Regions from separate parts of the Paenibacillus spongiae genome, predicted to be linked through region 2. Evidence: riboswitches for the same ligand, from Rfam matches in the RefSeq annotation. Region 2 holds a riboswitch; the other holds the start of a gene.
The links. A riboswitch is a leader RNA that binds a small molecule or an ion and turns the genes downstream of it on or off. The one in region 2 is predicted to bind thiamine pyrophosphate.

Region 1 (3,418 bases), 3.0 Mb from region 2:
TACCGTTCGCTCCATGCGGCATCGTCACTTAGGCTTGGTTGTTCATCGATTGAGTCGGTCGCCGCCAATCCAATCATTCGTCCTAAACCAGTCTGATTTTCTGTTGTCCCTGCCTCAGTCAGAGCCATACCCTTATGCAGAGATAAGTGTTCATCGCGCATATATCGAGCTTCCAGCCGCTTTGAACGCTTCCGACTTCTCCTTCATGCCCGCTTCGATCGCTTCCTGCGTTTCAAGTCCGTGTTCCGCTGCATAATCCCGGATATCCTGCGTAATGCGCATACTGCAAAACTTCGGACCGCACATGGAACAGAAATGCGCGGATTTCGCCGCTTCAGCCGGCAGTGTCTCATCATGGTAGGACATCGCCCGCTCCGGATCGAGCGAGAGATGGAACTGATCGCGCCAGCGGAATTCGAAGCGCGCTTTGGACAGCGCATCGTCACGCACTCGGGCACGCGGATGGCCCTTGGCTAAATCGGCTGCATGAGCGGCAATTTTATACGTGATGACGCCTTCCTTCACATCTTCCTTGTTCGGGAGACCCAGATGCTCCTTCGGCGTCACGTAGCACAGCATCGCCGTACCGAACCAGCCGATCATCGCCGCTCCGATCGCGGAAGTGATATGGTCGTAGCCTGGGGCAATATCTGTCGTCAGCGGGCCTAGCGTATAGAACGGCGCTTCCTGGCAGACCTCCAGCTGACGGTCCATGTTTTCCTTGATTAGATGCATCGGCACATGGCCCGGACCTTCGATCATCACCTGAACGTCATGCTTCCAGGCGATCTTCGTCAGCTCGCCAAGCGTATCCAGCTCGCCGAACTGCGCCTCATCATTGGCATCGGCAATGGAGCCCGGGCGCAGGCCGTCTCCGAGCGAGAATGCCACGTCATACCGTTTCATAATTTCGCAGATATCCTCGAAATGCGTGTACAGGAAGTTCTCTCGGTGGTGAGCGAGGCACCAGGCCGCCATGATGGAACCGCCGCGGGAGACGATGCCCGTAAGACGCTTGGCCGTCAACGGGATGTAGCGCAGCAGCACTCCCGCATGAATCGTGAAGTAGTCGACGCCTTGCTCCGCCTGCTCGATCAATGTATCCCGGAATACTTCCCAGCTTAAATCCTCGGCTTTGCCGTCGACCTTCTCAAGCGCTTGATAGATGGGCACCGTTCCTACCGGAACCGGCGAGTTGCGTACGATCCACTCGCGCGTCGTGTGAATGTTTTTTCCGGTGGATAGATCCATAATCGTATCGGCGCCCCAACGAGTCGCCCAAGTCATCTTCTCCACTTCCTCTTCGATCGAGGAGGCGACGGCAGAATTGCCGATATTGGCATTGATTTTCACATGGAAATGACGGCCGATAATCATCGGCTCGCTCTCCGGATGGTTAATGTTGGACGGAATGATAGCACGGCCGGCTGCCACCTCGTCCCTCACGAATTCCGGCGTCATCCCTTCGCGAATCGCAATATATTCCATCTCCGGCGTTATCATGCCTTTGCGTGCATAGTGGAGCTGAGTCACATTGCAGCCCGGCTTGGCCCGCAGCGGACGACGGTTTAAATCGGGGAACTGCTCCGCTCCGCGTTTTTCAGCCGACTCCTCGGAGGTAAATCCGTTATCCTTCGGTTGTATAACGCGGCCCTCATAAGACTCGACGTCTCCTCTTTCATCGATCCAAGCGCGTCGCAGCCCCGGAAGTCCGCGTCGAACATCGGATTCATAGGATGTATCCGTATAAGGGCCGCTGGAATCATAGACCCGGACCGCTTCATTGGGCTGTTCGATCCCTTTATTGGAGCTGGGCGTCAGTTCGATTTCACGCATCGGCACACGCAGATCGGCACGGCTTCCTTGGACATATACCTTGCGGCTGCCCGGCAGGGGCGTAGTAAGAATCGGCATAATAAAAAACCTCCTGGGAATATGATAGAAATCCCTAGGAGGCCATGGCGTTGTGGTATTGAGACAGCAATGCGAGCTGCGCGATTCCGATCGTAAGCGGCTAGCTGAAGCTCTTCAGCATAACCCCCTTGTCGATCGGCACTCCCGCTTGAGCACGTCTTCGATGGCGCTCCTTCGCCAGGGCAACAAAAAAACCGCCCCGGCGAAGGAGCGGTCAGCAGACGCGGTCAATTCCGAACGCGCGCAGATGAAGCAGCTGCGGTTCGGACAAGAGGTAAGTCCGAATGCGGCCGTTAAACCGTATTCCTCTCTCCTCTTGTGTCGCATGCACATTCCCACTTTCCTACGCTGGCATAACCCAGATCAGGTTCTAAGGGACCAAGGCAGTTTTCGCCTTATCTCAGCCCATGCGGGCGCCCCTAGTGGATTTCTTGGTACGACTATACCCCTCTCAAGTAAATTCTGTCAACCCCTTTGCTCGCGCGATCTGTTACCTATTGTCTCCGATGTACCCCTACCGTGCTGTTAACATTGGCTGCAATCGTGACGGTTACCGGAACGGATTTGACCGTCCCGTTGCTGTAAACAGCCGTAAAGATAAACGTAACCTCTCCGTCCGGAAGCTTCTCGAAGCTCTCGTCCCACATTTCCCCCGCCCAGCTCACGGCGCTTGCTCCGTCGCTTACGAGATTGACATTGAAGCCGCCCATCGCAGCTTCCACGCGCAGAGCTTTCGTCGCTGTATTCGTGAGAGCAGTCTGGGCCGATAGTAGAAAGCGTTCGCCTGCCCAATAGACATGATAGCCCCTCGGACTCTCTTCGTTGCCGCTCGCCTTCAAGTTGAACTGCTTGCGGCGTTCGTCCCACAATTCCGTATGCTTGACCTGGGCGGCAACCGTAAGCGGCAGGACCCGAATATCCTTGCGAACGATAACGGCCGGCGCTTTGCCGTCGGATACCGTGAGCTCTACTTGATAAATACCGGGTTTGACGCCTTTAAAGCTTGGTCCAGCCGTCGGATAAGGCACGTTCGACATGGAGGCGTGCATCTTCCGTTCTCCTGCAGGATCCGTAATCCGGTATTGGACTGTCAGCTCGTCCGAATCCGGATCATGAATGAGATGGGTTATTTGTACCAAATCGCCTTCATATACCGGCTTAGGCGCCCAATCGAACTCGGCGGCCGGAGGCTGATTCGTCTCGATGTAGAAGAACTTCGGATCGCTCCACTCGCTCCAGTCGTAGCCGTCATAGGTCCGGACCATCACGAAGAGATTAACCTTCTCGGGCAAATCCTCCATAGGTGTCCATGCTAGCGCCGTGCCGTTCAATATGCCGGACTCTTGCTCCAGAATTCCGCCGTAACGGTATATCCGGACCTGATGCCTTCTCATCGCATCGTTATCGCCGTCCGTGTACGTCCATTTAAACTCCGGCTTGGTTATCGTTATTTTCTCCGGGTTCAGCTGGTCCGTACTGGTCGGATACGTCACTTGCACAACAG
Region 2 (3,418 bases):
TTCGATGACGATGCGTACTTGACGCAAAGCGGACAGCTCTATATGGAAGCTGCCGCAATGGCGTTGGGTAAAGTTTATTCGTTCGGGCCGACGTTTCGCGCGGAGAAGTCGAAGACACGCCGCCACCTGATCGAATTCTGGATGATTGAGCCCGAGATGGCGTTCGTCGATCTTGAAGAAAGCCTGCGCATTCAGGAGCAGTTTGTTTCGCACGTCATTCAATCGGTCCTTACGCATTGCCGCAAGGAGCTGGAGACGATCGGCCGCGATATAAGCAAGCTGGAGGCTATCCAGGCCCCGTTCCCCCGCATGACGTATGACGACGCGATCAAGCTGCTTCAAGAGAACGGATTCGATGTGCCGTGGGGCGAGGACTTCGGAGCGCCTCATGAAACGGCAATCGCCGAGAAGTTCGACCGCCCTGTCTTCATTACGCATTACCCCGCTTCAATTAAGGCGTTCTATATGAAACCGGACCCGGGCCGGCTGGAGGTCGTTCTGTGCGCCGACATGATCGCGCCGGAAGGCTACGGCGAGATTATCGGCGGTTCGCAGCGGATCGACGATCCGCAGCTGCTCGCGGAACGGTTCGGCGAGCACGAGCTATCGGAAGAGGCGTACCAATGGTATTTGGACCTGCGCCGTTACGGCACCGTTCCGCATTCGGGCTTCGGTCTCGGACTGGAGCGGACGGTCGCCTGGATCTGCGGCTTGGATCATGTGAGGGAGACGATTCCATTCCCGCGCTTGCTCCACCGGCTCTATCCATAAAGCCGGCTCTCGTAAGCTTCCGATGGATTTTGTGAAGCATCCGATTTCCTAAAGCGCATTGGCTCACAAAACTTTTGGAGGGTAACTGGATTGAAACAAGAAATGTGGAAGTCTTATTCACGGGGCATGGCTGCCGCCATGAACAGCGGCAGCGTCGTCATACCGGCAGGCTTGCTGCGGGCGTACAAGGCCATCGGATTATCCGATGCCGAGTTTCTGCTGCTGCTGCAGCTTCTCATGTTCCGGCAGCTCGAACAAATCGATTTTCCGACGCCGGAACAGCTTGCCGACCGGCTCGGCGTTACGCCCAAGACCGCTCACCAGCTTCTCGGGCGTCTGATCAAGGAAGGCCTGCTCACGATTGACGAGGAGGTCGATCCGCTGACGGGCATCCGCTCGGAATGCTATAACTGGGACGGCTGGATGCTCCGCTCGGCGGAGTGGCTGTCCGACACTGCCCGCGAAAGCATGCAGAATCATCGCGAAGAGCGCGATCCGGAGCCCAAGGCGTCCGATCTTTTTACCGTGTTCGAGCAGGAGTTCGGTCGCCCCTTGTCTCCAATGGAATGCGAAACGATCAGCGCTTGGCTGGATCAGGACAAATACCCGGACGAGCTGATCCGGTTTGCGCTGAAGGAGGCCGTTTTCGCAGGAAAGCTTCACTTCCGCTATATCGATCGCATTCTGATCGAGTGGAGCCGCAACCGCGTGACGAATACCGACGAAGCCAAAGCGCATACACAGAAATTTCGCGGCGGCCGTTAGCGGCTGGCGGTTCATGAATTAGTCCATCTGTAGGATGGCAAGCGAATGATCCGGGTATAAAAGAGTGGCAATTTACCTGACAAGTGCTATAATAAGCTTTGCGACGAACTGAATATGACAAGGGGAGCTGGAGATTGGCCGGCTGAGAGGGGATCCGATGAATCCCGACCCATTGACCTGATCTGGATAATGCCAGCGTAGGAATTGCGCGTCAAGCCGTGCCGCTTTCGCCTGTAAACTTAGGAGGAAGCCGTGCGGGACAAGAGAGCAATATCGAAGCGTCTTCCACTATCGGGGGACGCTTTTTCTTATGGAATCATGGTAACGTCTATAGTTGTCGCTCATCTGGCAATACGGAGAGGAGCAGTTGGATCATGAGGATCGGCAAACGAAGCACTACTTTGGCAAAATGGGGGATCGCACTCGTCATCATGCTGCTTGCGCTCACGGGCTGCGGCGCGAAGGAAGCGAACGAGCAAAATGGTGAACAGGGCGCTGCCGGGAATAACGCGGAAACACCCGCAGATAACGCTGCGGACAAACCGCTGACGAAAGTAAAGGTCGTGCTCGACTGGTCGCCGAACACGAATCATACCGGCCTGTATGTGGCGCGGGATAACGGATTTTACAAGAAACACGGACTGGATGTCGAAATTATTCAGCCTGGCGAAGCCGGCGCCGACAAGATGGTCGCTACTGGAGCGGCTGAGTTCGGCGTCAGCTACCAGGAGGGCATTACGCAAGCGCGCATTCAGGGCGTGCCGATCGTTTCGATTGCAGCAGTCATTCAGCACAATACATCGGGTTTCGCATCCCCGGCGGACAAGAACATTAAGACGCCGAAGGATTTCGAAGGAAAGACGTACGGCGGCTGGGGATCTCCGGCCGAAGAAGCGGTTATTGACTCGCTGATGCAGGAAGAGAAGGCCGATGCAAAGAAGGTGAAGATCGTCAGCACGGGGGACGTGGATTTCTTCACGGCCGTGAAGAAGAACATCGATTTCGCCTGGATTTTCTATGCTTGGACGGGTGTTGAAGCTGAGCTCCGCGGCGAGAAGCTGAACATGGTCTATTTGACCGATTACAGCGACAAGCTGGACTACTATACGCCGGTATTGGCGACGAACGAAAAGATGATCGCGGAGAACAAAGACATTGTGAAGGCGTTTGTGGCAGGCTCTGCCGAAGGCTATAAATACGCGATCGAGCATCCGGAAGAAGCGGCGGAAGTGCTGATCAAGGCGGAGCCGGAATTGAAGCCGGAGCTCGTGCGTGCCAGCCAGAAGTGGCTGAGCCCCAAATATCAAGACGACGCGCCGCGCTGGGGCGAACAGAAGCTGGAAGTCTGGACAAACTACGCACAGTGGATGTTCGATCACAAGCTGCTGGATAAAGAGCTGGAAGCAGATAAGGCGTTTACGAACGAATTTCTGCCGGAATAAAGCTATTCATATCCGTTTTCACAAGTCAAATCAAGTCACAACAACATACACCTGAAGTTGAGAGGAGAACGAACATAATGGCCAACACGCTGCTTAGCATTCAAATCATACCTCATACGCCCGGAGGCGAAAGCGTCATTCCTTATGTGGACCGCGCCATCGATATTATTAAAGCATCCGGCGTTCCTTACCGTGTGGCACCGCTCGAAACGACGATGGAAGGCGAGCTCGGCGAGCTGCTGGCGATCGTGCAGCGGATGAACGAAGCGATGACCGAGATGGGCTGCCCGTCGATTATTTCCCAGATCAAGGTGTACCACAATCCGGGAAGCGGGGCTTCTATGGACCGCCTGCTGGAGAAATATCCCGATGGGCAATAGATGGTTCAGCCTGCGCAAGGCAGGACCGCCTGCAGCGGTTCTCGCCTCGCTCATTGTCAT

Region 1: linked by a shared signal. The riboswitch ahead of thiC (phosphomethylpyrimidine synthase ThiC) and the one ahead of L1F29_RS11755 (ABC transporter substrate-binding protein) in region 2 are both predicted to bind thiamine pyrophosphate.

The regions. Positions count from the first base shown of each region.
Region 1 covers NZ_CP091430.1:5,508,294-5,511,711, forward strand. The annotation lists gene L1F29_RS25015 (ThiF family adenylyltransferase) at 1-68, opposite strand, end outside; gene thiC (phosphomethylpyrimidine synthase ThiC) at 151-1,914, opposite strand; TPP riboswitch at 2,238-2,345, opposite strand; gene L1F29_RS25025 (glycoside hydrolase family 78 protein) at 2,409-3,418, opposite strand, start outside.
Region 2 covers NZ_CP091430.1:2,532,667-2,536,084, forward strand. The annotation lists gene asnS (asparagine--tRNA ligase) at 1-771, shown strand, start outside; gene L1F29_RS11750 (DnaD domain protein) at 862-1,536, shown strand; TPP riboswitch at 1,647-1,757, shown strand; gene L1F29_RS11755 (ABC transporter substrate-binding protein) at 1,911-2,978, shown strand; gene L1F29_RS11760 (thiamine-binding protein) at 3,056-3,358, shown strand; gene L1F29_RS11765 (ABC transporter permease) at 3,348-3,418, shown strand, end outside.